4 regions of the Bacillus sp. PK5-006 genome follow, and region 1 is predicted to be linked to each of the others. Evidence: riboswitches for the same ligand, from Rfam matches in the RefSeq annotation. Region 1 holds a riboswitch; each other region holds the start of a gene.
The links. Region 1 has a riboswitch for S-adenosylmethionine ahead of M1D84_RS03800 (methionine ABC transporter ATP-binding protein). Riboswitches for the same ligand answer to the same signal wherever they lie in the genome.
Positions count from the first base shown of each region.

Region 2: it holds a riboswitch for S-adenosylmethionine, as region 1 does, so the genes downstream of both, M1D84_RS13105 (methionine biosynthesis PLP-dependent protein) here and M1D84_RS03800 (methionine ABC transporter ATP-binding protein) in region 1, are expected to answer to the same signal.
Region 3: it holds a riboswitch for S-adenosylmethionine, as region 1 does, so the genes downstream of both, M1D84_RS11285 (DUF2292 domain-containing protein) here and M1D84_RS03800 (methionine ABC transporter ATP-binding protein) in region 1, are expected to answer to the same signal.
Region 4: it holds a riboswitch for S-adenosylmethionine, as region 1 does, so the genes downstream of both, mtnK (S-methyl-5-thioribose kinase) here and M1D84_RS03800 (methionine ABC transporter ATP-binding protein) in region 1, are expected to answer to the same signal.

Region 1 covers NZ_CP096414.1:762,862-770,346, forward strand. The annotation lists gene gcvH (glycine cleavage system protein GcvH) at 1-54, shown strand, start outside; gene M1D84_RS03780 (YusG family protein) at 99-335, shown strand; gene M1D84_RS03785 (toprim domain-containing protein) at 467-811, shown strand; gene M1D84_RS03790 (thioredoxin family protein) at 824-1,126, shown strand; gene M1D84_RS03795 (SCP2 sterol-binding domain-containing protein) at 1,247-1,588, shown strand; SAM riboswitch class I at 1,691-1,799, shown strand; gene M1D84_RS03800 (methionine ABC transporter ATP-binding protein) at 1,954-2,979, shown strand; gene M1D84_RS03805 (methionine ABC transporter permease) at 2,972-3,640, shown strand; gene metQ (methionine ABC transporter substrate-binding lipoprotein MetQ) at 3,655-4,476, shown strand; gene M1D84_RS03815 (carboxymuconolactone decarboxylase family protein) at 4,580-4,948, shown strand; gene M1D84_RS03820 (hypothetical protein) at 5,164-5,298, shown strand; gene sufC (Fe-S cluster assembly ATPase SufC) at 5,512-6,297, shown strand; gene sufD (Fe-S cluster assembly protein SufD) at 6,316-7,485, shown strand, end outside.
Region 2 covers NZ_CP096414.1:2,520,174-2,527,658, reverse strand. The annotation lists gene M1D84_RS13140 (YjcZ family sporulation protein) at 1-44, shown strand, start outside; gene M1D84_RS13135 (stage VI sporulation protein F) at 183-440, shown strand; gene M1D84_RS13130 (UvrD-helicase domain-containing protein) at 457-2,769, opposite strand; gene M1D84_RS13125 (hypothetical protein) at 2,896-3,153, shown strand; gene M1D84_RS13120 (GNAT family N-acetyltransferase) at 3,237-3,671, opposite strand; gene M1D84_RS13115 (YjcG family protein) at 3,678-4,193, opposite strand; gene M1D84_RS13110 (alpha/beta hydrolase) at 4,246-4,986, opposite strand; SAM riboswitch class I at 5,208-5,329, shown strand; gene M1D84_RS13105 (methionine biosynthesis PLP-dependent protein) at 5,408-6,526, shown strand; gene metC (cystathionine beta-lyase) at 6,523-7,485, shown strand, end outside.
Region 3 covers NZ_CP096414.1:2,178,924-2,186,408, reverse strand. The annotation lists gene carB (carbamoyl-phosphate synthase (glutamine-hydrolyzing) large subunit) at 1-1,540, shown strand, start outside; gene M1D84_RS11305 (dihydroorotate dehydrogenase electron transfer subunit) at 1,537-2,313, shown strand; gene M1D84_RS11300 (dihydroorotate dehydrogenase) at 2,307-3,239, shown strand; gene pyrF (orotidine-5'-phosphate decarboxylase) at 3,211-3,915, shown strand; gene pyrE (orotate phosphoribosyltransferase) at 3,923-4,561, shown strand; SAM riboswitch class I at 4,729-4,831, shown strand; gene M1D84_RS11285 (DUF2292 domain-containing protein) at 4,948-5,052, shown strand; gene M1D84_RS11280 (phosphoadenylyl-sulfate reductase) at 5,098-5,799, shown strand; gene M1D84_RS11275 (inorganic phosphate transporter) at 5,813-6,877, shown strand; gene sat (sulfate adenylyltransferase) at 6,935-7,485, shown strand, end outside.
Region 4 covers NZ_CP096414.1:2,388,471-2,395,955, reverse strand. The annotation lists gene M1D84_RS12385 (acyltransferase family protein) at 1-524, opposite strand, end outside; gene M1D84_RS12380 (PAS domain-containing sensor histidine kinase) at 818-3,028, shown strand; gene M1D84_RS12375 (methylated-DNA--[protein]-cysteine S-methyltransferase) at 3,030-3,521, shown strand; gene M1D84_RS12370 (hypothetical protein) at 3,611-3,748, shown strand; gene mtnA (S-methyl-5-thioribose-1-phosphate isomerase) at 3,773-4,834, opposite strand; gene mtnK (S-methyl-5-thioribose kinase) at 4,841-6,034, opposite strand; SAM riboswitch class I at 6,115-6,272, opposite strand; gene M1D84_RS12355 (pyridoxal phosphate-dependent aminotransferase) at 6,437-7,485, shown strand, end outside.

The DNA.
Region 1 (7,485 bases):
ATTGAGAACTTAATGACGGCTGAGCAATATGAAGAAATGACAAAAGAAGACTAATTCATGAGAAATTGGACACTCTACCTTTATGGGGGGTGTCCAATTTGTCTTTTCAAAAAGAACACGTGGATATAACAGAGCATGTCACTGGACGATTCAAAGAAAGCGGCATGGTGCTTTATCATCAAAATGAAGAGATTGGCACGATGATTAGTGAAAACCAATATGAGCTGAAATCGGGATATTCCTATGATCAAAATCGTTTTTATCGTTTAACGGACACATTAACCGATGGGACAGAAAAATATGTTGACTGTGACGATGAAAATGGCTGGTGCTAATCACAGATGAGACTGCAGTGAACAGAAGCTGCAGTCTTTTTGATGACGAGGCGCTCAATCTTTACAACCTGAATGAAAGATTGTAATCTAAGGAAGAAGTGAATCAACGTCAAAAGGGCCGGGTGATCGTGATGAATGTCGAGATAGAAAAGGTCATCATTGTAGAAGGTAAAACAGACAAACAAAAGCTAAAAGAAGTCATAAGTGAACCTGTTACCATCATTTGCACCAATGGCACGATCAGTACATCGAAGCTGGATCAGCTTGTGGACGATTTAGTGGGGAAAGACGTTTACATATTAGCTGACAGTGACGATGCAGGCGACAAACTGCGGAAGCAATTTCGAAAAGAATTCCCTGAAGCACTTCATCTTTTTGTCGACAGAACGTACCGCGAAGTGGCCGCTTCACCGTCAGCCCACATTGCATCTATCCTATTAGCTGCAAACATTGATGTTCATTCGAAATATTTATGAGGGTGGACGTATATGAAAGAAATTGAAGAACACGAATTCAAGGAGATAGAGGACGATTTATTTCTTTTATACTTATATACACCGTTTTGCGGAACATGCCAGCTGGCTAAGAAAATGCTGGCAGTCGTAGACGCCATGCAGCCGGATGTACCATTTTACGAAAACAATTTAAACTATTCACCAGGCTTTGCGAAAGCATTTGAAATCGAGAGTGTTCCTTGCTTTCTCCTGTTTAAAAAAGGTGAATTGGTGCAAAAAGGCTATGCCTTTCATTCAGTTCCATATCTTCATGAAATGATCGAAACCGCTAAATAAAGCGGTTTTTTGTCATATTTCAAGAAATTCATTTGAAAATTTGTCGAGTTATTTATAAAGGACAAGAAGATGTTTGTAGAGAAATGTTATGTATAACCAAATGACAGGGAGGTTATACATGTGGAAAATGTGAAAGCCCATGGTAACACAGGGCAGCGTTTATTATTAAAGCCGCTGCTCTCATCATCATCCTTGAAGATTACATTTGAGGCGGAAACTGACTCTTGTACATTGATTGTGGATGAACGTGGTGAAGTGAAGAAACTACCTGCAATTGAGTTATCGGATCTCATCTTTTATGGTGAGAGGAAAGAAATTCTTCAATTATTAGATGGAGATATGTCCTTACAGCAGTTAATCAGCAGAGGACAAGTCAAAGTGAAAGGGTCATTCCGTGCGCTCCTTAGACTAGAGGCAGTGCTTTGGCTGACGAACGGTTTTTTTCGAAAAATGATAACGTAGTTGTTTACTTGGAAATTAGCGATTTACAGCGTTGACATATCTCGGGTAGCATGATATTCTACGTTAGTAAAAACATGAACATCACATAAAACAACATATTTTCTCTTATTAAGAGAGGTGGAGGGACGTGCCCTATGAAACCCGGCAACCGTCAGCATAGCTGAAATTGGTGCCAATTCACTCAAAGCCGCAGCGCTTTGAAAGATGAGAGAAAGGCGTAATTGACATAAAAGGCCTTTCTGCTTGCGTTGCAGTTAGGTCTTTTTTACTGACCTGGCGCCAGGCTAGAGTCATGACAGAAAGAAGAATAAATAACGTATGTGATGGAAACCTATAGATTCAGCAAGAAAGCAGGTGATCAGACTGTGATCCATTTACAAAATGTATCAAAAACGTATCATTCAAAAAGCGGAAATGTTGATGCCGTGAAAGACGTCAACTTGGATATTGATAAAGGTGAAATATTCGGAATTATCGGGTATAGCGGTGCAGGGAAAAGCTCGCTTATTCGCCTATTAAACGGTCTGGAGCTGCCAACAGAAGGAATTGTTGAAGTGGCCGGCAACCGGATCAATGAAGTATCGAATGCGAAACTTCGGAAAGCAAGACAAGAAATCAGCATGATCTTCCAGCACTTTAACTTGCTTTGGTCAAGAACGGTGAGACAAAACATTATGTTCCCGCTTGAGATCGCAGGTGTACCGACATCGAAACGAAGAGAGCGTGCGAATGAACTGATTAAATTGGTCGGTTTAGAAGGAAAAGAAAATGCATACCCGTCTCAGCTAAGCGGCGGGCAAAAACAGCGTGTCGGCATTGCGAGAGCATTAGCGAATGATCCAAAGGTTCTTCTATGTGACGAAGCGACATCTGCGCTAGATCCGCAAACGACTGATTCGATCCTTGAGCTTTTGGCGGATATCAATAAACGGTTAGGGCTCACGATTGTGCTCATTACACACGAAATGCACGTCATTCGCAAAATTTGTCATCGCGTCGCAGTCATGGAAAATGGACGCATTGTCGAAGAAGGCGAAGTATTACGCGTCTTCAGACAACCGAAGGAAGAAATGACGAAACGATTTGTGAAACAGCTTGCAGAACCAGAGGAAGCGAAAGAAACAATCGAGCACGTCTTAGAACGAGTAAAAGAAGGTCAGGTCGTACGGTTGTCCTTTATCGGAGATTCTGCCGAGCAGCCGCTGATCACTGAAATCATTCGATCCTTTAATGTCGATGTGAATATCCTTCAAGGGAAGATTTCTCAAACGCAGGAAGGCGCGTTTGGAACACTCTTTATCCACATTAATGGAGAAGAGACTGAGGTAGAAAAAGCCATCGCCTATATCCAAAGCAAACAGGTTGAAATCGAGGTGATGACACATGTTTGAGAAATGGTTTCCGAACGTTGATTTAGACGTCATCTGGAGTGCAACAGGTGAAACGGTGTATATGACACTGATTTCATTGGCATTTGCCTTTGCAATCGGGATTATCCTAGGACTCCTGCTCTTCCTTACAGGAAAAGGCGGTCTTTGGGAAAATAAACCGATCAATGCTGTCATCGGCGCTGTCGTCAACATTTTCAGATCGATTCCTTTTATCATTTTAATTATTCTATTACTAGGGTTCACGAAATTCTTAATGCATACGATTCTTGGCCCAAATGCAGCACTCCCTGCCCTTGTCATAGGATCAGCTCCATTCTATGCACGTCTTGTCGAAATTGCACTGCGTGAGGTAGACAAAGGGGTCATTGAAGCAGCACGATCAATGGGAGCAAAAACGTCAACAATCATTTTCAAAGTATTGCTGCCAGAATCATTGCCAGCCCTTATTTCAGGTATTACCGTAACAGCGATTGCTCTAATTGGCTCTACTGCGATTGCAGGTGCAATTGGAGCAGGCGGACTTGGTGACCTCGCCTATGTGGAAGGATACCAATCTGGTAATACAGATGTCACACTTGTAGCTACTGTGTTTATTCTGATCATCGTCTTTATTATTCAAATAATCGGTGATTTGATTACAAATAAAATTGATAAACGTTAAGGGAGGATTTATTGATGAAGAAATTGATTTTAAGTGCACTATTTCTAGCATTTGCAGGTATTTTAGCTGCGTGCGGTTCATCTAATAACGCAAGTGAAAGCAAAACCATTACGGTTGCCGCTTCAAAAACGCCGCATGCCGAAATTCTTGAAGAAGCAAAACCACTTCTAAAAGAAAAAGGCTACGATTTAAAAGTGAAAGTGCTTAGCGATTATAAAATGTACAACAAAGCGTTAGCTGAAAAAGAAGTGGATGCGAACTTTTTCCAACATATCCCTTACTTAAACGAAGAAAATAAATCAAACAAAGATTATAACCTAGTGAGTGCTGGTGCGGTTCACCTTGAGCCTTTCGGTATCTACTCTAAGAAATACAAATCCGTAAAAGATATTCCAAACGGCGGCACAATCATCATGACAAACAACGTAGCTGAGCAAGGCCGTATGCTTGCCCTGCTGCAAAATGCTGGTGTCATCAAGCTTGATCCAAAGGTTGATACAATTAACGCAACAGTAAAGAACATTAAAGAAAACCCAAAGAATCTAAAATTCAAAAAAATCGCGCCTGAATTAACTGCGAAAGCTTATGAAAACAGTGAAGGCGATGCTGTATTTATCAACGTCAACTATGCGATCCAAAATAAATTGAATCCGAAAAAAGATTCAATCGAACTTGAGCAAACAAAGAACAACCCATATGCAAACATCGTTGCGGTTCGCAAAGGTGACGAAAAATCAGATAAGATCAAGGCATTAATGGAAGTTCTTCACTCTGATAAAATCAAAGAATTCATCGACAAAAAATATGACGGTGCAGTATTGCCTGTATCTGAGTAACAACATTTCAACCTCGCTTCTACCAAAGCGAGGTTTTTTGTGTATTTTTTCAAATCTCGCTCATAATAAAAACGTACAAAAGACCTGAAGGGATGGAATCAAGATGAATGAACAGCATATGAGCGGATCCATGCAGCAATCACTGACTGATTATAAAACCGCAATGGGTGAATTCCAGAAGAAAATGCCGGTGTTTGGAAAGAAATTCAATGAATTTACGGAGCAGTGCTTCCAAAGCGATTCATTAACGCAAAAGGAAAAACAAATGATTGCCCTCGGTATCAGTATTCATGCGCAGGATGAATACTGCATGATTTATCATACAAAAGGAGCGCTCGATCAAGGGGCGACAGAAGAGAATTTGCTGGAGGTTGTCAGCGTGGCGGCAGCTTTTGGCGGCGGAGCAGCACTAAGCCAAGGAATCACTGTCGTTCAGCAATGTATTGATGAATTTGGAGGACAGACGCATTAAGGGAAGCAAAACACGGTATTTTTCCATCTCAGGGAGTTGAGCGCTTCTCATCCGTTTGTGTGAGAAAATATGCCAGCATAAGGTGTCATATCCCTTTTGAGTGAAGCCGCATACGTTTGCTACAATAAAGCTACACTCAAGGAAGGGAATGGTTTATTATTTCTTCGGACCATAGTACACTAGGATTGGATTATACCGCCGAGATGGAAAAGGCCATGCATCAAGCTCATGGCATGAGCTATGCAGAGTACGAAAGAGACCATGACTTAAGGATGAAAGTGGAATATAAACGAGAGCAGTCCTATCGAGATGAGAAAAGACAGCTCGCAAAAATGAATATACGAGGCTAATAATAGCTGAGGGGCGGGGAGAACAGTTTCCCGCCCTTTCTTTATGAAAACAGTCTTTTCGACATAAATCCTTTTATCTACCTGCTTTTTTTGTTAGAATTTTGAGAGCATCCTCTCACGCTTATCGTGAATGTGTTGTATTCAGTTTTAATTTGTTATAAAATTAGAATGAGAATAAATTGAGAATAATGATTATTTTGGAGGTATCGATATATGACTGCTTCGACATTAACAATTAAGGACTTGCACGTTGAGATTGAAGGGAAAGAAATCTTAAAGGGTGTAAACCTCGAGATAAAAGGTGGAGAATTCCACGCAGTAATGGGACCAAACGGAACAGGTAAATCTACTTTATCTGCTGCCATTATGGGTCACCCTAAATATGAAGTAACAAAAGGCAGCATCTTGCTTGATGGCGAAGATGTCCTTGAAATGGAAGTAGATGAGCGCGCTCAAGCTGGTCTTTTCCTTGCGATGCAATACCCATCTGAAATCAGCGGTGTTACAAATGCTGACTTCCTTCGTTCTGCAATTAACGCACGCAGAGAAGAAGGCGATGAAATCTCTCTTATGAAATTCATCCGCAAAATGGACGAAAACATGGAGTTCCTTGAAATGGACCCAGATATGGCACAGCGCTACTTAAACGAAGGTTTCTCAGGCGGGGAGAAAAAACGCAACGAAATTCTTCAATTAATGATGATTGAACCAAAGATCGCCATCCTTGACGAAATCGATTCTGGTCTTGATATCGATGCCTTGAAAGTTGTTTCTAAAGGAATTAACAAAATGCGCGGCGAAAGCTTCGGCTGCTTAATGATCACTCACTATCAGCGTCTACTGAACTACATCACACCAGATCACGTTCATGTCATGATGCAAGGCCGTATCGTGAAATCTGGCGGACCAGAACTCGCGCAGCGTCTAGAAGCAGAAGGCTATGATTGGATTAAAAAAGAGTTAGGAATTGAAGACGAAACTGTTGGTCAAGAAGCGTAAGCGTTAGGAGGATTATTGATGACATTAGAAACGAAATTATCAGTAGATCAAGATTATGTCAAAAGCTTCTCCGAGAAGCATCAGGAACCGGCATGGATGAGCTCCCTTCGCTTACAGGCTCTTGAAAAAGCAGAAGACCTCCCAATGCCAAAGCCTGACAAAACGAATATTTCAAAATGGAATTTAACGAATTTCAAACAGCATACAGTCGAAAGTGCGCCATTTGGATCATTAGAAGAGCTTCCAGAAGAAGTGAAATCTCTTATTGATTTAGAGGACACAGATAAGACAGTCTACATTCAGCGTGATCAAACGCCGGCCTATTTGTCTCTTTCAGCTGAAGCGAAAGACAAAGGTGTGATCTTTACTGATCTTCATACAGCGATCCGTGAGCATGGAGATTTAGTGAAACAATACTTCATGACAGATGCAGTGAAAGTGGATGAGCATAAACTTACAGCTTTACATGCTGCTTTAGTGAATGGCGGAGCTTTCCTCTATGTACCGAAAAACGTAGAGCTTGAAGCACCAATTCAAGCTGTTTATCTTCATGAAAATGACGAAACGACTTTGTTCAACCATGTCATCGTCGTAGCAGACGATCATAGTGCTGTGACATATGTAGAAAACTACATCAGTACAGCAAAACCGGAAGAAGCGATCTTCAATATCGTTTCTGAAGTGTTCACAGGCGCTAACGCCCGCGTCACATACGGTGCTGTAGATAACCTTGCAGAAGGAGTCACAGTATATGTAAACAGACGCGGTATGGCAAATGGCCGTGACAGTAAAATCGAATGGGCGCTTGGCCTGATGAATGATGGAGACGTCGTATCTGAAAACATCACAAAACTGATGGGCGACGGTACATTCGGTGATACGAAATCAGTTGTTGTCGGCCGAGGAAACCAAACAGAAAACTTCACAACAAGCATCATCCACTTCGGTAAAAACTCTGAAGGGTATATCTTGAAGCATGGTGTGATGAAGGATCAAGCATCTTCTATCTTTAACGGAATTGGTAAAATCGAGCATGGCGCAACAAAGTCAAATGCAGAACAGGAATCACGTGTCCTCATGCTGAGTGAGAAAGCACGCGGTGACGCAAACCCAATTCTTTTAATTGATGAAGATGATGTGACAGCAGGGCACGCCGCTTCTGTTGGACGTGTTGATCCAATTCAATTG
Region 2 (7,485 bases), 1.8 Mb from region 1:
TCATCCTTTTAATCATCGTTGGTGCTTCTTTCTTTAACTACTAAAAAGTAAGAAGGTGAGGGAAGCAAGGGGGAAGCCTTTTGCTTTCCTTTCTCTTTGGTCAAACAAGGCTTTAGGATAGGCACATATCCCGCCTATTTTCATATAGTAAGGTGATTACTCCACAAAGAGGAGGCAAATGAATGGATAATAAATTCTTTAAAAGCGTAGAAAACAAAACCGGTGTGAATATGAATGATGTGTTTAAACTTGCAGGTTCTTTGCAAAATGCCAACTTTAAAGATGAGAATACCGTTCGAGGTGTCATTAAAAAAGTAGCACAGCTTGCGAACAAACGTGTACCTAAAGAAATGGAAGACAAAATCGTTCAATCGATTACAAGTGGAAAAGAAAAGCTTGATTTCAATACAATCGCTAAAATGATGAACAACAAAAAATAAGCAACAGGCTCTCCGTTTAAAGGGGGGCCTGTTGTTTTTGCGTAAATAATTCACGGTTTTTCTTTAGAAGAGGATACAAAAAACGAGAACGATGAGCCGTTTTTCCTCGTCTAAATGAAGGAACAGACAGATAAAGAGATTGTTCAGCTCTTGTCATGGCCACGTATAATAAACGGCGCTCTTCTTCGAGCGCTTCTTCATGACCGTTTCTGAGTTCATCCAGTGAGAAATCATGAGGCAGTGCTCCGTCGACCACACAAGTGATGTATACTGTCTGGAATTCAAGTCCCTTTGCGCGGTGGATCGTCATGAGCTGAACACCGGGTTCATCTGTTTTTTCCTTTTCGGCAGACTTCATATGTTCGGCATGTGCGAGAAAGGCTTCAATCGTTTCAAAGCGTTTGGCGGCTGTTTTCACATCACGTACATCATCCGCCCCTTTTTCAAGTACATTCGTATCGTTCACCCGTTTTTTTAAGTAATCACCGAGTCCCATCTTTTGTTCAATAAATGTCACCGCGTCTGATGGCTTTAATGTTCGTAATGTTCGGAACAAAGGAACGATTGATTGCAGCTTTTTCTGTTGAAACGGCTGTATATCTGTCAGTTTTCCGAGCGCTTCTACCATTGAGCAATCTTCTGTGATGGTCAGTGCCTTTAGTGTATTCAGGGTTTGCTGCTTTAAAAAGAAAACCGGCAGCAGCTGTTTTATGGCGGCCACATCGTCTGCATCCTGACTTAAGGAAAGAAAGGCGAGAAGAACCCGAACCATTCGTCTGCTGTAGAAGGCTTTGACGCCAGCATCCGTCTCATATGGAATCGCCGATTGATGCAGCCGTTCATAAATCGCACGGCCGCCTGTATTTGTTCGAAACAGCACGCAGAAGTCATTCGGCTTTGCACCATTTTTAATTTTCTCCTGAATATCTGCGACAATCATGGTCGCTTCCTCTTCTTCATCATATGGATAGAAGAGCGTCGGAGGAATTTTCTCCGCGCGCACGGCTTTTAACGTCTTCTCATAACGATGCTGATTTTTCTTAATAATCGCATCAGCACTTGCGACAATTGTATGATGAGAGCGGTAATTCGCATGTAAATGGACGATCTGAGCCGAAGGATAGTCCTGTTTGAATTCAAGAATGAAAGCTGGATTGCTCCCTCTAAAGGCGTAAATGGCTTGATCATCATCCCCTACACAAAATAACTGCTCTGATTCTCCGGCTAAAAGCTGAATTAATTGATATTGCACTGGATTAATATCCTGAAATTCATCCACTAAAATATACTGGAATCGTTCTTGATACCGTTTTAGCAGTTCTGGCTGTTCTGTGAGCATATGTAAGCAGGCAATCGCCATATCATCAAAGTCAAATTGCTGATGATCTCGTTTTTGCTGTTCATATGATTGATAGATCGTCCACATGTGTTTTTCCTTTTCATCTTTCAAATCAGGAAGTTCACCTGGTAAAAAGGCATTTTTCCAATAGCCGATCGATTGCAGTACTTGATCGGTAGGGTAGTCTTTCTCATCAAGTCCCTCATTCATAATGGCTTTTCGAATGTATTGCTCCTTTTGCCAGTCAAACTTGATCAGATGCTGGCCGTTCCATTTGTTTGCGTCATCGTGAAGCAGCATTTTATAAAAAAGACTGTGGAAGGTACCTGTCACCACTTGGCTGGCTTGTGAAGGATGAAGCTGGTATTGCTTGCGCAGCCTTTCTTTCATCTCACTGCTCGCTTTGGTCGTGAAGGTCACGAGTAAAATATGGTGAGCAGGAATATGATGATGGGACATGAGATAAGCTGCTCTAGCCGTCAAGACTCTTGTTTTCCCGCTGCCGGCACCAGCCAGTACAAGCATCGGACCATCTTGATGTGTGACAGCTTGAAGCTGCGGTGTGCTAAAGGTGATATGCGGGAAGAGGTCGATCGTATGAACTTCTTCATTCTCTTCTAAATGTAAGGCGTCGCTAAATTGAATCGACCTTGGTACCTGCCAGTCATATGATTCGCTCGTTTGCGAGATGATCTGTTTGCCGGTTGGGAAACGGAAGCCGCCAAGTTCTTTATAGGAAGCCTTTTCCTCTTGTTCAGCCGTTTGATGATGATCTGCTTGTTCTTCAGCTTTTTCACAAATCTCTTGCTGAGATATGTGCTTATGAATAAAGGCAGGTTCATCATGTATATTTAATCTAAAAAAGACCGGTTGTCCGCAATATGGGCAGAATAATTGTCCTTTTTTTCCCTCGTCATGGAGGAATTGATAGTGTTCTCTCGAATACGTATGTAATGAGATCGTTCGATCATGTCGTCGTGCGCATTTCAAAGCTAGTCCTCCAGTAGTCAATCAATCTTAAAATGAAACACATCTAATCATATCAAATGAGGCGTGTTTCAAACAGTCATAATTAGGGAATAGTAGAATAGAAGAGAAGCAAAGGAGGCGTTCTTGATGGGATATATAGCCCCGATTCAGCCGGATCTGTATTTTCAATATATCAATCGTCCAGCTCCTCAGGATAAAGAAGACTATGCGAAAGTAACAAAGGTTTCTCGCACCTTTCATGACAAGATATACAGAGAGCTGGAGAAAAAAGAGGACTTAGTGACAGAAGCGGAAACGAATATACAGCAAAAAAAGCGGGAACGCTTTGTACGAGATATGTTTATGGAGGAAGGCAAGGGCATTCATATCAATACGTATATATAAATGATTGCGCTTTCCTCCTGTGACGAACGATAATGAAAAAGAAAAAGCCAGGGCATCTTGAATGCTCTGGCTTTTTCTTTTGGTCAAACAGACAGTGTTTTTGTCATTTTGACATGTGTGATTCCCGCTTCTTCGAACGGTTCAGAAACCGCTTTGTAGCCTTTCTTTTCGTAGAAAGGAAGCGCTTGGACTTGGGCATGCATAACGGCTTCTTTTGCTCCATTAGCAATCGCTTCGGTTTCTAGCGCCTCTAATAGTTTGTGGCCAAGGCCGAAGGAGCGCGCCTCTTTTAACACACAAATGCGTTCAAGCTTTGCCTTTGATCCCTCAATGATCCGCAGTCTAGCGGCCGCCTGAGGCTTTTTATCATCATTGTAAATGACAAAATGGGTGGCTTTGTCTTCTAGTTCATCTATTTCGATCTCTATTGGAACTTCTTGTTCTTTGACGAATACTTCTTTTCGAACGTAGTATGCATCTTCTCGTTGTGTTTGTTCTGTTGCGATGACTGTTTTCAAATGTCTTTAACCCTCTTCTCCTAAAATAAATGTTTCATAGACGGTCCAAGATCCGTTCTCTAATTGATATAAAAGGTGGAAGCGATCCACTGTTTCTTCATGGTCAATCTTTCTCAGCTTTAATGTGCCAAGTACGTCTGAATGCTCATCATCGGATAGTTTTTGAGCGACTGTCACATGCGGAACAAAGGCATATTCAGGTGTACCAGCAAGTGGATCGGCGTACAATCTTTCATTGAGCGCCATGATGTCCTCGTTCGGTTCTACTTTCATATAAATGACGTTGTTTACAGGAGCGAATGAACTGAATTTTTTAATACGTAACGTAATAGGAGAAGCATTTTTTGCATAATCTCTTAACGTTGAGACGACCTCAGCCGCTTCTAGATCCGTTAATTCAAAAGGTGTTCTTAATGTTAAATGAGGCGGTATGAGTGCATAGTTCGGATCATAACGCTTCCGGTAAGAGTTCGCAATATCTTGCAATTTTTTTGATGGAAATATAACAACTCCGTATTTCATCATGTTCCCTCCTGAATAAGAAAGTATTTATTATTGTTTATTATAACAAAATTCAGTTGATTAACGAATATGGGAGCATTCTTTTTAACGAAGGCGCAATGAGCGGCTGCCAAAACGTCCATTTATGATCCCCTTCGAATGTCTCAAATAAGTAATCCGCACCAGATTGTTCAAGAAGGGCCTTTAAATCTTCGTTCGGCTGAACAAAATCAAGCACCTGGCCATCTGTTGTTTTCACAGCGGTTTCCTCAAGCCCAATTTGATGGATAATGGCATAATGAGAAAGGGCTGTCGACTGTTTGACGGCTTCTAGAACCGACTCGTCAACGTAAGGGGACTGCAAAATCAGCCCGCCAAATAAAGAAGGATAATCAATGGCTGTCATGAGAGAAATCGTCGCACCAAGTGAATCACCAATAAACGTACGTCCTGATCCAATTTGATAGGTTGGAAAGTGTTGATCAATATAAGGAACCAGTTCATTTGCTAAAAAGCGTTTATACGCTTCAAACTTTGTACCGTCTGGATGATACGTGTTCCGTCTTTCCGTGACATTTTCATAAGGAACACCAATGATAATCGAGCGTTCCATTTCTTTGTTTTGCATCAATTCTTCTGCCTGTCTGCCTATTTTGCCTAGGCGGAAATAATCATGACCATCCTGGGCAATGATGACATGATATGTATAAAGGGGGGAGTAATTGACTGGCAAATAGATCAAAATGGTCATGTCCGCCCCAAGTTCTTTTGACTGTAAGGTTTCTTCTTGAATGATTCCTGTTTTCTTCACCATAATCCATTCCTCCAGCTAACCAAATTCATCATAAAGTGAAACGTTTCCATTCATTGTAACATGAAAAACAGCGTTGTTCCTATATGCTAACATGCAATCAAACCGTATAACATCGATTCTGTTATAAAATACAGAAAATTTTAATTAATCATGACATTTCCCCTTGAAAAATGAGATTTAATGGGTTACAGTATTAAGAATTAGAACAGACAGACAACACATTCTTATCGTGAGAGGTGGAGGGACTGGCCCTTTGAAACCTCAGCAACCGGTATGCATCACTTCATGTGATGTACCAAGGTGCTAAATCCAGCAAGCAGCTTTTTTGCTTGGAAGATAAGAGGAAGCGATTAAACCCCTTCTTCTTATGAAGAAGGGGTTTTCTGTTTTGAAATCAGATTTTTACTTAGGATGGTGTCAAATGACAGAACATGTGGAAACGAAATTAGCGCAGATTGGAAACCGTAGCGAAGAGGTGACTGGCACTGTCAGTCCTCCCGTTTACCTTTCAACGGCATACAGACATAGAGGTATAGGGGAATCTACAGGATTTGATTACATTCGAACGAAAAACCCAACAAGACAGCTCGTAGAGGATGCAATTGCTTCACTCGAAGAAGGGACGGCCGGTTTTGCCTTCAGTTCGGGAATGGCGGCAATCCAAACGATCATGGCTCTATTTGAAAGCGGAGATGAACTCATCGTCTCATCAGACCTATATGGCGGTACATACCGTTTGTTTGAAAACGAATGGAAAAAGTACGGCTTACGTTTTCTTTATGATGATTTTTCAGATGAAGACTGTTTACGCTCTAAAATCACGCCAAACACAAAAGCGGTCTTTATTGAAACACCGACAAATCCATTAATGCAGGAAGCAGATATTCAAAAAATAGCGAAGATTGCAAAAGAATATGGCGCTTTGGTGATTGTCGATAACACCTTTTACACACCAGTCTTGCAAAAGCCGATTACGCTTGGAGCGGACATTGTCATTCATAGCGCAACCAAATATTTAGGCGGACATAATGACGTTCTTGCCGGGCTTGTGGTCACAAAAGGAGAGCAGCTGTCTGAAGACATGTTCCAGCATCAAAATGCAATTGGAGCGGTTCTATCACCATTTGACTCATGGCTTTTAATGAGAGGAATGAAAACACTGGCTCTTAGAATGCGCCAGCACGAGGCAAATGCGAAGGAGCTGGCTGAGTTTTTAAAGAAACAGCCAGAAATTCAAGATGTGCTTTATCCAGGAAAGGGAGGCATGCTGTCATTCCGAGTAGCCAAAGAGGACTGGGTCAATCCATTTTTGAAACAGCTGAAAACGATTTGTTTTGCTGAAAGCCTTGGCGGAGTTGAAAGCTTCATTACGTATCCTGCAACACAAACGCACATGGATATTCCAGAAGAGATTCGCATTGCAAACGGTGTATGTAACAAGCTGCTCCGTTTCTCTGTTGGCATCGAGCATGTAGATGACTTGAAAGCAGACTTGAAACAGGCACTATCACAAGTAAAAGAGGAGGTACACGCCAAATGACCACACACGATTGGACACTCGAAACACAACTCGTTCATAATGCGTTTAAAACAGACCGTTCAACAGGTGCAGTCAGTGTACCGATTCAGCATGCATCCACATTTCATCAAAGCAGCTTCGATGAATTTGGCCAATATGACTACTCCAGATCGGGAACTCCGACACGTCAAGCATTAGAGGATACGATTGCAGCGCTGGAAGGAGGAACGAGAGGGCTTGCCTTTGCATCAGGCATGGCAGCCATTTCAACCGCTTTTCTTCTATTATCAAAGGGAGATCACGTCCTTGTCACAAGAGATGTATACGGCGGGACTTTCCGAATGATCACCCAAGTTCTTTCAAGATTTGGAATTGAGCATACCTTCGTGGACATGACGGATTTGAATGAAGTCAAAAGAGGCATTCAATCGAATACAAAGGTCATTTACATGGAAACACCATCAAATCCAACACTAGGGATTACAGATATTGAAGGTGTTGTACAGCTTGCAAAAGAGCATGACTGTCTGACTTTCTTAGATAATACGTTTTTAACACCTGCGCTTCAGCGTCCGCTGGACCTTGGTGTTGACGTTGTTCTGCACAGCGCAACGAAATTTTTAAGCGGCCACAGTGATGTGCTGTCAGGCTTAGCCGTGGTGAAAGATGAGAAGCTCGGAGACGAACTCTATTCGCTGCAAAACTCCTTCGGTGCGGTCCTTGGCGTGCAGGACTGCTGGCTTGTGTTAAGAGGGTTAAAAACCCTTCAGGTGAGATTAGAAAAAGCAAGCCAAACGGCCTTCGAACTAGCTTCATTTCTAAAAGAACATCCTGCGGTGAAAAAAGTATACTATCCAGGCTTAGACGATCATCCTGGGGCAGATATTCAGCGCAAGCAAGCAAGCGGAGCAGGAGCAGTTCTCTCATTTGAACTAGAAAACCAAGCGGCAGTCAAAGAATTGGTGGACGCTGTCACATTA
Region 3 (7,485 bases), 1.4 Mb from region 1:
AGGTCCTATCCGAATTGGACAAGGGGTTGAATTTGATTATGCGACTGTTCACTCAGTGTGGGCAATTAAACAAGCAGGCTATGAAGCGATCATTATAAACAACAACCCTGAAACGGTTTCAACAGACTTTAGTATTTCAGATAAGCTCTACTTTGAACCACTCACTGTAGAAGATGTCATGCATATCATCGACCTTGAACAGCCTGAAGGAGTCGTCGTTCAGTTCGGTGGACAAACGGCGATCAACCTAGCAGATGAATTATCAAATAGAGGGGTTAAAATTCTTGGAACTTCTCTAGAAGACCTAGACCGCGCAGAAAACCGGGACAAGTTTGAACAAACGTTAGAAACACTCGGCGTGCCCCAGCCGAAAGGGAAAACAGCAACGTCTGTGCCTGAAGCAGTAGCGATTGCCAATCAAATCGGCTACCCAGTCCTTGTCCGTCCTTCCTATGTATTAGGCGGCCGCGCGATGGAAATTGTGTATCAAGAAGCTGAGCTTCTTCACTACATGGAGAATGCGGTGAAGGTCAACCCGCAGCATCCAGTGTTAATTGACAAGTATTTGACAGGAAAAGAAATTGAAGTAGATGCCGTGTCTGATGGAGAAACTGTCGTAATCCCAGGCATTATGGAACACATTGAAAGAGCCGGAGTTCACTCTGGTGACTCGATTGCGGTCTATCCGCCGCAAACATTGTCTGAGGATATCAAAGCGAAGATCGCAGAGTACACGATCAAGCTTGCAAAAGGACTCAACATTATTGGGCTTTTGAACATTCAGTTTGTCCTATCAAAAGGTGAAGTGTATGTCCTTGAAGTGAACCCGCGATCAAGCCGGACAGTTCCTTTCTTAAGTAAAATTACGGGCATTCCGATGGCCAACCTTGCGACAAAAGTCATCTTAGGAGACAAGCTCAAAAATTATGGCTACGAAGAAGGCCTTCACACAGAGCAAGAAGGGGTGTACGTCAAAGTTCCAGTCTTCTCTTTTGCAAAATTAAGAAGAGTGGATATTACACTCGGGCCTGAAATGAAATCAACAGGCGAAGTCATGGGGAAAGATGTCACGATCGAAAAAGCCCTTTATAAAGGATTGATTGCATCAGGCATTCAAATCCCTAATGACGGAACAGTTCTTCTGACAGTGGCTGATAAGGATAAAGAAGAAGGACTTGAGATCGCAAGAAGATTCCATTCGATCGGCTATCATATTTTAGCAACAGAAGGAACGGCGAATTATTTAAAACAAGCCTCCATTCCATCAAGTGTGGTCGGCAAAATTGGAGAAGAAGGCAAAAATCTTCTTGATGTCATTCGAAACGGGGAAGCCCAATTCGTGATCAACACATTAACAAAAGGAAAACAGCCGGCAAGAGACGGCTTTAGAATTAGACGTGAATCTGTTGAAAACGGAGTGGCTTGCTTAACGTCACTAGATACAGCAGAAGCCATTTTAAGAGTGCTTGAGAGCATGACATTTAGAGCGGATGAAATGCCAGAAGTGAAAACGAATGCTGAGGTGACAGTAACGATATGAAAAAAGCATACTTGACGGTCGTCTCGAACCGAGAGATCGCTGATCATATTTACGAAATGACATTACAAGGTGACCTTGTGGACTCCTTTCAAACGGCTGGACAATTTCTTCATCTAAAGGTCAGTGAATCGATGACACCGCTGCTGAGAAGACCGATCAGTATTGCCAACATTCATGCCGAGCAAAAAGAAGCAACCATCATTTACCGCGCAGAGGGAGAGGGCACAAAGCTCCTCTCCCAAAAGCGGGAGGGAGAATCAGTCGATGTATTAGGGCCGCTTGGAAACGGGTATGATCCTTCAGTCGTCAAGCCCGGAGAGACGGCATTACTAGTCGGCGGCGGAATTGGCGTACCGCCTCTATATGAGCTGTCTAAGCGTTTAACGAAAAAAGGTGTCATCGTAAAGCATGTCCTCGGCTTTCAGTCGAAAAAGGATGTATTTTACGAGGAAAAATTTCAAGCACTCGGCGATACGTTTATTGCAACGGTTGATGGCACATACGGTGCTAAAGGCTTTGTAACAGATGTGATAAAAGAGCAAAACCTGAGCTTTGATGTGCTGCTTTCCTGCGGTCCAACACCTATGCTAAAAGCGCTGAAAGACACGTATCCTGATAAGCCTGTCTACATTTCGATGGAAGAACGAATGGGCTGCGGGATTGGTGCCTGCTTTGCATGTGTCTGTCATACCGATCAGCTCGACAAACCTTACGTCAAAGTGTGTCTTGATGGACCTGTTTTTAAAGCAGAGGAGGTGGCATTGTCATGCTAAACGTTGAGTTACCGGGATTATCTTTAAAGAATCCAATTATCCCTGCATCAGGCTGCTTTGGATTCGGGAGAGAATTTGCATCCTTATATGACCTGTCATTGCTGGGCGGTATCATGATCAAAGCCACAACCCTTGAACCGAGATTTGGCAATCCGACTCCAAGGGTTGCTGAGACAGGAGCTGGTATGCTCAATGCAATCGGCCTTCAAAATCCAGGTCTAAAAGGCGTGCTTGAAAATGAGCTGCCTTGGCTTGAGCAGTTTGATACGCCAATTATCGCAAACGTTGCTGGCTCACAGGTGGATGATTATGTTGAAGTAGCCAAGCAAATCAGCCAAGCAAAAAATGTTCATGCCCTTGAACTGAATATTTCTTGCCCAAATGTGAAAACCGGCGGAATCGCCTTTGGTACAGATCCAAATATGGCAGCATCATTGACAAAAGCAGTCAAGAAAGTCTCTTCCGTACCTGTCTATGTCAAGCTGTCACCTAACGTAGCCAATATTGTAGAAATTGCTCAAGCGATTGAAGCTGCTGGAGCGGATGGACTCACCATGATTAACACATTAATAGGGATGCGTTTAGATTTAAAAACGGGGAAACCCATCCTTGCCAATAAAACAGGCGGATTATCAGGACCAGCTGTCAAACCTGTCGCTGTACGTATGGTGCATGAGGTGAGTCAAGCGGTTTCTATTCCGATTATCGGGATGGGCGGAGTGCAAAGTGCTGAAGATGTACTTGAATTTTTACTAGCAGGTGCAAGTGCAGTCGCTGTCGGTACAGCGAATTTTGTGAATCCATTTATTTGCCCGGAAATCATTGAAGAGCTGCCAAATGTGTTAGCAGCATATGGTTATTCATCTGTAGAGGAATGTATCGGAAGGAGCTGGAAACATGAAGCACTTGCCCATCATCGCGCTTGATTTTCCATCAGGGCAGGACGCGCTTGCCTTTTTAGATCCCTTTGAAGGGACACCATTATTTGTGAAGGTCGGCATGGAGCTGTTTTACCAAGAAGGACCTGCCATCCTTGATGCGCTGAAAGAAAAAAATTGCCGCATTTTTCTCGATCTAAAATTACATGACATTCCAACAACGGTGCAAAAAGCGATGAACCGGCTTGCCGCACTTGGCGTTGATTTGGTCAATGTGCATGCTGCTGGCGGGAAACGAATGATGCAGGCTGCATTAGAGGGACTTGAAAGCGGGACTCCTGCTGGACAAAGCCGTCCGGGCATTATTGCAGTGACCCAGCTGACTAGTACGTCAGAAGACATGATGAGAAACGAATTACTCATTGACCGTCCGCTGCAAGAGACTGTGATCCGGTACGGACAATTAGCATATGAAAGTGGACTGGACGGTGTTGTTTGCTCTGTTCATGAATCTAAAGCACTTCATGAACATATCTCACCCTCTTTTCTCACTGTAACGCCAGGGATTCGCTTACCGAATGATCAAACCGATGACCAAAAGCGTGTGGCGACACCTGCCTATGCAAAAGAGCAAGGTGTTTCACAAATCGTTGTCGGGAGATCAATCACAAAAGCTGATAAACCAATAGAAGCCTATCATCAAATTTTGAAAGAGTGGGAGTGACTGCCAGATGAAATCAAAAATCGCGAAACATCTATTACAAATCAAAGCGGTCTCATTAAAACCAGACGAACCGTTTACATGGGCGAGCGGTATAAAATCACCGATCTATTGTGATAACCGCCTCACATTATCATATCCAGAAGTCAGACACGACATTGCGGAAGGTCTAAAAGATTTGATTCTCACTCATTTCAAGGGAGCAGAGGTTGTCGCGGGTACTGCAACAGCAGGCATTCCGCATGCGGCATTAGCAGCAGACCGCTTGAACATCCCGATGTGTTATGTCAGAAGTAAGCCGAAAGCACACGGCAAAGGAAATCAAATTGAAGGGGCCGTATCGAAAGGCCAAAAGGTTGTCGTCGTCGAAGACCTTATCTCCACAGGAGGCAGTGTGCTGGAAGTGGTTGCTGCTCTTCAAGCTGAGGGCTGCGAGGTACTAGGAGTTGCCGCAATCTTCACATACGGACTGCCAAAAGCAGCGGCCGCTTTTCAAGAAAAAAATATTCCATATGTCACCCTGACAGACTATGACACATTGACAGACGTGGCACTTGAACTGAAAGCGATTGAGCCGTCTGCGATGAACAAACTAAAACGCTGGAGACAAGACCCTTCCTCTGAATCTTGGATGGAAGAAACGGTCTGAAAAGTCAAAGTCCATCGTTAACAATTTTAAAGCTGTGCCTGCCCGCACGGCTTTTTTATTTGGGTAAAAATAGTAAAATAGACTCAAATTTTAATAAAAACTAATCCTATCAATAAAGTCGGGTTGACTTTTGTTTGAATTGTGTTAATATTTAAGACAAATTGAAACTCTTATCCAGAGAGGTGGAGGGACTGGCCCGATGAAACCCGGCAACCTGCGATTTGCAAGGTGCTACTTCCTGCAAAATGATTCTATTTTGAAAGATAAGGAAATTGTGAGCTTCCTCATCTTTCTTTCGGACTGAAAGAAAGTTTTTTTATTTTAACGGTGAGGAGGAAGAGGAGATGGAAGTGAAACAAAATCAGGATGAGGACTTAGTAAAGCATATGCAAGAACTGATTGGGGATATGAAATTCGGTTCAATTACGTTAATTGTTCAGGACGGTCAAGTGATTCAAGTGGAAAAAAACGAAAAAATTAGATTAAAGTAGTGCGGAAAATAGCAATATGAGCGGTACTCCGGAAGGGGAGAAATCATGTTAACTTATGAAAATTGGCAAGAGCCGTCCATTACATTTCAAGAGGATGATTTGTATAAAGGAGCCCTGTCTGTACTGAAATGGGCGTACGGTCATTATGGTGACCAGCTTGTATATGCGTGCAGCTTTGGGATTGAGGGCATCGTTCTGATTGATCTGATTGCAAAAGTAAAAAAAGATGCGAGAATTGTCTTTTTAGATACAGGTCTGCATTTTAAAGAAACTTACGACACAATTGATGCGGTAAAGGAAAGATATCCGGGTTTAGATATTGTACTGAAAACGCCTGAGCTGACGGTTGAACAGCAAAATGAGCAGCACGGTGATCAATTATGGAAAACAGATCCTCAAAGCTGCTGTCATATGCGTAAGGTCATTCCTTTGCAAGAAGCCCTATCTGGTTATCCAGCATGGCTTTCTGGTTTAAGAAGAGAGCAGTCACCAAAACGAGCAGGGACGAATTTCTTAAATAAGGATGAAAAATTCAAATCAGTGAAAGTATGTCCGCTCATCCATTGGACGTGGAAGGACATATGGAGATATGCATCTAGAGAGGAACTTACTTATAATCCGCTGCATGACCAAGGATATCCAAGTATCGGCTGTGCACCGTGTACACAGCCAGCATTTACTGCAGATGATCTTCGTTCTGGCAGATGGTCAGGCACAGCAAAGACAGAGTGCGGATTACATGAGTAAGGGAGTATAATGTATGGAAATCGCCGCAATTTTATTTAGTCTATTCTTTGCTTTAAACATAGGCGCAAGCGGAGCAGCTGCTTCTATGGGCATTGCGTATGGATCAGGTGCCATTCAAAAGCCCATTTATGCGCTCAGTTTTTGTGCAGTTGGGATTTTAGCAGGTTCAGTGATTGGCGGCGGTGAGGTCGTCAAAACGATCAGCTCTGGTATTATGCCAGAATCAGTCATTACACTTGAAATCGTTTGTATTATCATTGGTTCTGCTGCACTATCACTTTTCATAGCAAATCTGATGGCGATTCCTTTATCAACAAGTGAGGTCACAGTAGGGGCTGTAGTTGGTGTAGCAGTCGCATATAAAGTTTTGTTTGTGAAATCCATTTTAATGATTGTGGCATTTTGGGTCATCATCCCGCTTTTCGCCTTTCTTTTTACCTTTGCTGTCGTCAAAATCATCAGAATGTTCCCTAAACGGAAGCTGTCTAAAAAAGGCACAGCTATTTTATCTGTCGTATTAATTCTCAGCGGATTTTTAGAGGCATTTTCAGCCGGTATGAACAATGTGGCAAATGCCGTCGGCCCGCTCGTCGCTTCAGGCGTTTTGTCAGTTGGGCAGGGAACACTTTATGGCGGAATCTTCGTCGCAGCAGGGGCCCTCTTGCTAGGCAGAAGAGTGCTGGAAACAAACGGAAAGAAAATTACCCGCTATCAAACAGGCGAAGGGATTTTACTTTCGAGTACCGGTGCCGGGCTTGTCATCGTCAGCTCTATTTTTGGGCTGCCCGTTCCACTTACGCAAATCACCTCCTCGTCTATTATCGGGCTTGGAATGGCAAAAGGCGGGCCTAACATTTTTCACAAACATGTTGTGAAAAAAATGCTGAAAGTATGGGTGGTCTCACCTTTCTTATCACTCAGCCTATCGTATTTGCTTGTGAGCCTTTTCTTAAAAGGAGACTATTACTCTATCTTTATCATGATGAGTGTACTGCTTGCCTCACTTGGTGCGCTGAGTCTGATGAAAGCAGTCAAAAAAGAAAGCAGCTCTATTCATGAACAGGGCGGCGGGATTTAACCATAAATCCGACTATTAACATCTAATAAATATGAACATTGAGAGGAAGATGAACAAATGAGTTTAACACCACATGGTGGCGTATTAATTAATCGAGTAAATGAAGAATATGATCTCAGCACGGCTGCGAAGGAAATTGAACTAGATGCGATTTCCTTTGCAGACCTTGAACTCATTGCAATTGGCGGATATAGTCCTATTGAAGGGTTTTTAACAAAAGCTGATTATGAAGCAGTTGTAAGCAGTATGCGGCTAGCAAGTGGTGTCGTTTGGTCTCTTCCTATTACACTGCCAGTAACAAAAGAAAAGGCGGCGGAAATCCATCAAGGCGATATCGTGCGCTTATCTTATAATGGGACTGTATATGGGGTCATTGAAGTAGAGGATCAATACACACCAGATAAGGAAAAAGAAGCGGTGAATGTCTATAAAACAGATGACCGCAATCATCCAGGCGTGAAAAAATTATTTGAACGCGGCGATACTTACATTGGCGGAAAAATTACACTGACGAAACGCAGTGAAAAACCATTCCCTCAATTTACGTATGAGCCAGAAGAAACAAGACGTCATTTTAAAGAAAACGGCTGGAAAACCATTGTTGGTTT
Region 4 (7,485 bases), 1.6 Mb from region 1:
TTTTTTAAATAGAATCCAGCTAAAAACATAGGCAAAAAGACAAACGTACGTGATAAGCTGAGTGTATCGCTGATGCTGTCCACATAACCGACAAGTAATGCAATCGATAAACTGACAATCATCGCCCAGTGGAACGGCAGTTTTGAAAAAGGAATGAGCAGCAAGTTCCAAAAGAATAAACTAATTAAAAACCATAAGGACCATTGCGGATCAATTGGATTTAAATTGGCCATGCTTTGATCCTGTAATAGATAATAGTAAATCGAATAGATCACCTGAAAGATTAAATATGGGATGATCAGCTTAACGGCGACTTTTTTCATAAAGCCCGGTTTTCTAAACCCTTTTGCAAAAAAGCCAGAAACTAAAATAAAGGCGGGCATGTGAAAGGTATAAATAAACTTGTATAAATAGAGCATCCAGTCATTATCATGAATGAATGATCGTAACAAATGACCAAAAACAACTAGAAAAATCAGAAGGAATTTCGCATTATCAAAATAACTATCTCGTGAAGATGCCATAACATCACCTTTCCTGCTCGTTTTCGAACATAAATGTTCTAAGTGCACTGTTCCCTTATTTGCCTCATTCTAAAATACATTTTGGCTTAATTCGCTATTTGATGTGAAATTGTAGAACGGTTGTAAAAGAAGCGTAAGAAAAGTGAATCGTTATACAATCCTGTCATCCAAATGAAATAAATGAGACAGTCTTCGTGTAAAAAGTTATCTTTTTTTATGAGTCGAATGAAGGAACAATGAAAATATTGTAGAAATATTGTAGAGGAATGAGGCTGGAAAAGGAGTGTAAGAGAATGACTGAAACGCTCGATGGCAATAGGTTAACCCCTGCGGGAGATATCAGAAAATTAGAAAAAGAGAACGAATATTTGCGAACTGAGTTGATGCAGCAAAAAATGCTGTTAAATAAGACGCTCGATGCCATTTTTATATTTGATCAGCACCTCAACATCATCCAAGCCAACGAAGCAACATGCAGGCTTGTCCAGACACCGAAAGAAGACCTCCTCAATAAATCCGTTCTAGATTTCCTATACGGCATCCCGAAAGATAAAGTTGAATGCTCACTCGATCTATTTTTTCGAAAAGGTACGTTAAAAAGAGAAATCTCCATTCAGCTGGAAAATGGCGAAACAAAATACATTGAATTTGTCGCAGAGCACGACACCATGAATCAGCAGTATATAGTGGTTATGCGAGATATTTCCTCAAAGAAAATATTAGAACGAGAACGCTCCATGAATGAGCAGCTGTTCAAAGATTTGTTTGACCGAGCGATTGACGGGATGGTCATTTTTGATCAGGATGGCTGTATGATTGATGCGAATCATTCTTTTTGTCAGAGCTTTGAGCTGCAAAAGACTGATTTAACCGATCGCTATTTACATGAATTTGTCGAAGAAGAAAACCTTCCCGCCTTGCAGCATCTTTTAACGTCACTTAAAGAAACAGGGAAAGCAAAAGGGGAGCTTCCTGTTACCCTTCAATCTGGCCAGCAAAAATTATTTGAACTCACCATTACATCAAATGTGATGAGTGGTTTTTATATGTCCATCATGCGGGATATTACAGAAAAAAGACTGATGGAAGAGAAGCTGTTAAAAAGTGAAGAACGCTTTAGAGAAATTTTCGAAAATGCAATGGATGCCATCATCATATGGGCGGACGATGGAGAGATTGTGAAAGCCAATGAATCAGCCTGCCGAATTTTTGAATTACCTATGCACTCGCTGATTGGTAAAAAACTTACCGACTTTCTCGTCAAATCTGATAAGAGATATAGACCAACAAGAAGACGCTATATCCGGAATCATGAAATAAGGGAAGAGCTATTGTTCAAAATGGCAAATGGACAGTATAAAGAGCTTGAGTTTACATCAAAGCATGCGGTATTAGAAGGACAGCACTTAACCATTTTACGTAATGTAAGTGATCGAAAAAGAATGGAGCAGGAGCTGCGCGAAAGTGAGCTCAAATTCCGCAAAGTATTTAATGGATCAATGGACGGCATTGTTCTTTTTGATAATCAATACCGAATCATTGAAGTCAATCCATCTGCCAGCGAGCTGCTTCAATTGAAGGACGATCATTTAACAGAAATGAATCTTTTCCACATTCTTGCCCCTTATCAAATAGAAAATTTGGCTCAGCCCGCCGAGGCGATGTCATTAGATGAAATGGATAATGAGGTTCCGTTTGTACTGAACCATCCAGATCAGCGTATACTGGAATTCTCTTTTAAACGCAACATTATCCATAATATGAATTTGGCGATCTTTAGAGATGTGACAGAGCGGAAGGAATTAGAAGAGCGGGTGAGAAAATCAGATACCCTTCATGTGGTCGGAGAGCTTGCCGCTGGAATTGCTCATGAAATTAGAAACCCGATGACAGCCTTAAAAGGCTTCATTCAGCTGTTAAAAGGAAATATAGAAGGGGAGTATTCGCTCTATTTCAATGTCATCACATCAGAGCTGAAAAGAATTGAATCCATCATCACCGAATTTTTGATTTTAGCGAAACCGCAAGCCATTGTATATGAAGAAAAAAATGTGGTGCAGATTGTGAAAGACACGATGGATCTTCTGCACGCACAGGCGAATCTTGGCAATGTTCAAATGCATCTCAATGTGCTGGATGAGATTCCGCTCATTTATTGTGAACAAAACCAATTAAAGCAGGTCTTTATTAACATTTTAAAAAATGCAATTGAAGTCATGCCGCGCAAAGGAAATGTCTATGTGAGCATTCAGCGGAAGGGTGAGGAGCATATTGTCATTTCACTGCGTGATGAAGGCTGCGGAATGGCAGAGGATAAGCTAAAGCGTCTAGGTGAGCCTTTTTATACAACGAAAGAAAGAGGAACTGGACTTGGCTTAATGGTTAGTTATAAAATTATTGAAGAGCATCAAGGAACCATTGAGGTAGAAAGTGAGGAAGGCGTAGGAACCGTCTTCCATCTCACGCTGCCACTTAGGCAGCAGAAACAAGAAGGAGAGCAGTAACGTGTATTATACCGTCTATCACGCACCTATCGGGGAATTATACATACTAGAAAAGGATGGTGCCATCATCGAGGTGATGTTTGATGATGAACCGTTTTTAGCAAAAAAGCAGGCAACGAATCTAAAGCAAGCAGATACGCCTGTCTTACAAGAAGCGAAAAAGCAGCTAGATGAATATTTCAAGGGTGAGCGTCAAGTATTCGATCTCCCGCTTAAGCAAGCAGGTTCCCCGTTCCAAGAGCAGGTGTGGGGAGCATTGTCGGCCATACCATATGGTGAATCAAAAAGCTATGCAGACATTGCAGAAGCGATTGGCAATCCAAAGGCTGTAAGAGCCATCGGACAAGCTAACAGACGAAATGCATTACCTATTTTTATTCCATGTCACAGGGTGATTGGAAAAGACCGGTCTCTGACGGGCTATGCAGGATCGAAGACAGACATGAAAGCGGTCCTCCTTGAATTAGAAGGCATCCCATTTGTTCAAAAATAAATCGATTGACCTGTTCCAAATGTTTGTCAAGCGACATATCCTTTTATTAAGCTAAAAAAGTTGGTTGAGGGAAAAAGGAGGGCGCTGGCATGTTTTGGGGCAAAAAAGGTAAAATGTATGCCGTTACGTCACTATGTGTCAAAATGAACGTTTTGACAGAAGAACAAAAAAAAGAAATCTTAACAAAAACGAATCAAGAAACAAAAAAGCGCGGTGCTCTTAAATGACAAGAACACGGCGCTTTTTTGCGATCATTGGGAGATGCTTTCGGCGAAAAGAGCATCAATCTCTTCTGCATAGTTCGATGTGATAATTCCCTTTTCTGTAATGATGCCTGAAATAAGATGATGAGGAGTGACATCAAAGGCGGGATTGAATACCTGAACATCAGGCGGTGCAATGGGGACGCCGTTTAATTCCTTTACTTCCAGCGGGTCGCGCTCTTCAATTGGAATATCTGACCCGTCGCGGGTGGATACATCAAAGGTTGAAAGCGGTGCTGCTACAAAAAACGGAATGTTAAAATGCTTGGCTAGAACGGCAAGACCTAACGTTCCAATCTTATTTGCTGTATCTCCATTACGGGCGATACGGTCAGCTCCAACAATGACAGCAGAAATTTGCTTTTCCTTCATCGTATGGGCTGCCATGTTATCTGTAATGAGCGTCACATCCACGCCGCCTTGCATAAGCTCCCATGTTGTCAGACGAGCACCTTGAAGAACAGGGCGTGTTTCGCATGCATAAATGTGAAGATCAAGATTTTTCTTTTTGGCTAAATAAAAGGGAGCAAGGGCTGTTCCGTACCGGCTCGTTGCGATGGAGCCTGCATTACAAATGGTCATGATACGGTCACCTGATTTAAAGAGCTGAAGAGCATTTTGACCGATTTGTCTGCATGTTTCTTCATCTTCAATTTGAATTTGAATGGCTTCATGGACAAGGTCTGTTTTGGCTGCATTCACTGATGCTGCACGCTGAATGCGCTGCAGCAGCCGGTCTAATGCCCAAGCGAGGTTCACAGCGGTTGGACGAGCACTGTTTAAATATTCTTTGATTCGAATGACTTCTTGTTTAAACACATCCATTTCTTCTGTCTCAATGGCTTGCGCACTAAGCGCCAGCCCAAAAGCTGCTGTAATGCCAATCGCAGGCGCTCCGCGTACTTTTAATGACACAATCGCATCATACACATCTTCTTTCGTATATAAATGCTCAAATACGGTTTCGGCCGGTAATTTTTGCTGATTTAAAATGTGAATACGGTTTTCTTCCCATTCGACAGAACGGGGGACTTCAAATTCTTTTGACAAAACCCGTCACTCCTTTACAGATGGCTGGAATAATGCGACGAGATCAGACGCTGTTTCCACTGTATGATATTGTTTGATAAATGTTTTTCCAAGTGTCAGTGCTGCTTTTTTCTGCTGAATCCGTCTAGTTGGTGATGGAATCGCATCAAGATCAGCGGCATGAGCAAGACCGATTGTTCGGCGGACAAGCTCACAGCCGGCAAAGCCTGTCGCTTCTTTTAAAATCCGGTCAAAGGTTGTTTCTAAAAAGCTGTCCGATACACTAAACGCTTCAATGCTGTCCTCTTTCCAAGCTTTTGTGAACACTTCTTTGAAGGTTGCCCATACATTGACGACATGGTCAAAAAGGTGCTGCTGCTCGTGTTCATTCTCGCGAGATAAAGCATTCAGGAACAGATTGGCGATAAAGTGGCCGATATCGAATCCAAAGGGGCCGTAAAACGCGAATTCTGGATCAATGATTTTCGTTTCAGTCTCATTTGCAAAAATACTGCCTGTATGAAGATCTCCATGAACCAATGTTTCAGCTGATGTCAGGAAGATACGCTTCAATTCCGCTGCTTTGGCTTGCAGCTCAAGATCTGCCCAAAGCGCTTCTGCTGATTCTCTTAATTCTTCTTCGAAGTCATTTGTTTCACTATCAAAGAAAGGGTCTGTGAAGACGAGTTTTTCTGTAATATCACACAGGTCAGGGTTCGTAAATTGCTTCACAAATTGTTTTTTGATTTTAGGATTTGTAGCAAAGTCAGATGTGTAAAAAAGTGTTTTTCCTAAAAATTCTCCAACATGATCAGATAAATGCGGATATTGTTTTCTGGCAATTAGCCCTTTTCTGACGATTTCTAAGTGAGATAGATCCTCCATGGCTGTCACTGCAAGAGCTGTATCTGAATAATAGACTGCTGGTACGAGGTGCGGCGCATATTCTGACTGCTTGATCAGGGCGGCACTTTCAATTCTTGCCCGGTCTAATGTAAGCGGCCAGCTCTCCCCAACCACCTTTGCATAAGGCAGCGCCTGCTTGATGATCAATCCTTTTTCTTGTTTGTGATCATAAATATGAAAGACGTAATTTAAATTCCCGTCACCAATTTCAGTACATGTCAAATGACTGCTTTCTTGGATCAAACCAAGTCTAATTGCGAGTGCAACTGCCGAGCTTTCTGTTAGTTCTTCATATGATGCCGTAAGTGTAACCAATTGCTTCCCCTCCAAATCATATAAAAAAGCCTCTTTCTCCTGAGAGAAAGAGGCTTGATGGTGTGTATGCTCAAAGCCTCTCTTATCTCTCAGCACATACGTCTGATGGAATTAGCACCGTGCCCTATAAGACAATTGTCTTGGCGCGTTACTTGCTGCGCCCCACTTCACAGTGGTATTAACGGTCGGTTGCTGTTGGGGTCAAAAGGCCAAATCCCTCGCCCAACTCTCGATAAGAGAAATCAATATGTAATTGTTTCGTGTCTGTTTGCATTTCTTAATTCAAGATATTATCAGAGCGTTGCTTTACATGTCAATCTTTTTTCAAAATTGCTTTACAATTCATAAAACAATCCATTACAGTGATTGTATTGTCACGTAACTTGAATAGAAGGTGAAGAAATGGAATTCCAGCAATCAGATGTGTTGAAACAATTACCGAAACAATTTTTTGCGTCCCTTGTCCAAAAGGTGCAGAAAAAAGTGCAGGAAGGGGCAGATATCATTAATTTGGGGCAGGGAAATCCTGATCAGCCAACTCCTCCGCACATTGTAAAAGCCATGCAGAAAGCGGTAGCAAAACCTGAAAATCATCAATACTCCTCATTCCGTGGAACAGCGAAATTAAAAAAGGCTGCTGCCGCTTTTTATGAAAGAGAATATGGCGTCACACTTGATCCAAAGACGGAAATTGCGATTTTATTTGGCGGGAAAGCAGGGCTTGTTGAGCTGCCGCAATGCCTGCTGAATCCGGGTGATACGCTTCTTGTCCCTGATCCTGGCTATCCTGATTATTGGTCAGGCGCTGTGCTTGCTGGAGCGCATATGGTAACCATGCCACTTCTTGAAAAAAATGATTTTTTACCTGACTACGATTTGCTGCCTGAAGATGATAAGAAAAAGGCAAAATTAATGTATTTAAATTACCCCAACAATCCGACGGGGGCTACGGCAAGCCGTTCATTTTTTGAAGAAACCGTTACGTTTGCGAAAGATCACAAGCTATGTGTTGTCCATGATTTTGCATATGGCGGCATTGGATTTGATGGAGAAAAGCCGCTCAGCTTTCTGCAAATAGAGGGAGCGAAAGAGACGGGAATAGAAATTTACACATTGTCTAAAACGTACAATATGGCAGGGTGGAGAGTAGGATTTGCAGCTGGAAATTCATCTGTTATTGAAGCCATTGAGCTTTATCAGGATCATCTGTTTGTCTCCCTGTTTAAAGCCACTCAAGATGCAGCAGCGGAAGCCCTATTAAGCGATCAAACGTGCGTACAGGTGCAAAATGATCGATATGAGAAAAGGCGGAATGTGTGGATTGCTGCCTGCAAAGAAATTGGCTGGGAAGTCAGTGCACCAAAGGGATCATTTTTTGCTTGGTTAAAGGTGCCGGAAGGATATACATCTGAAGCCTTTTCTGACTTATTATTAGAGAAGGCACATGTTGT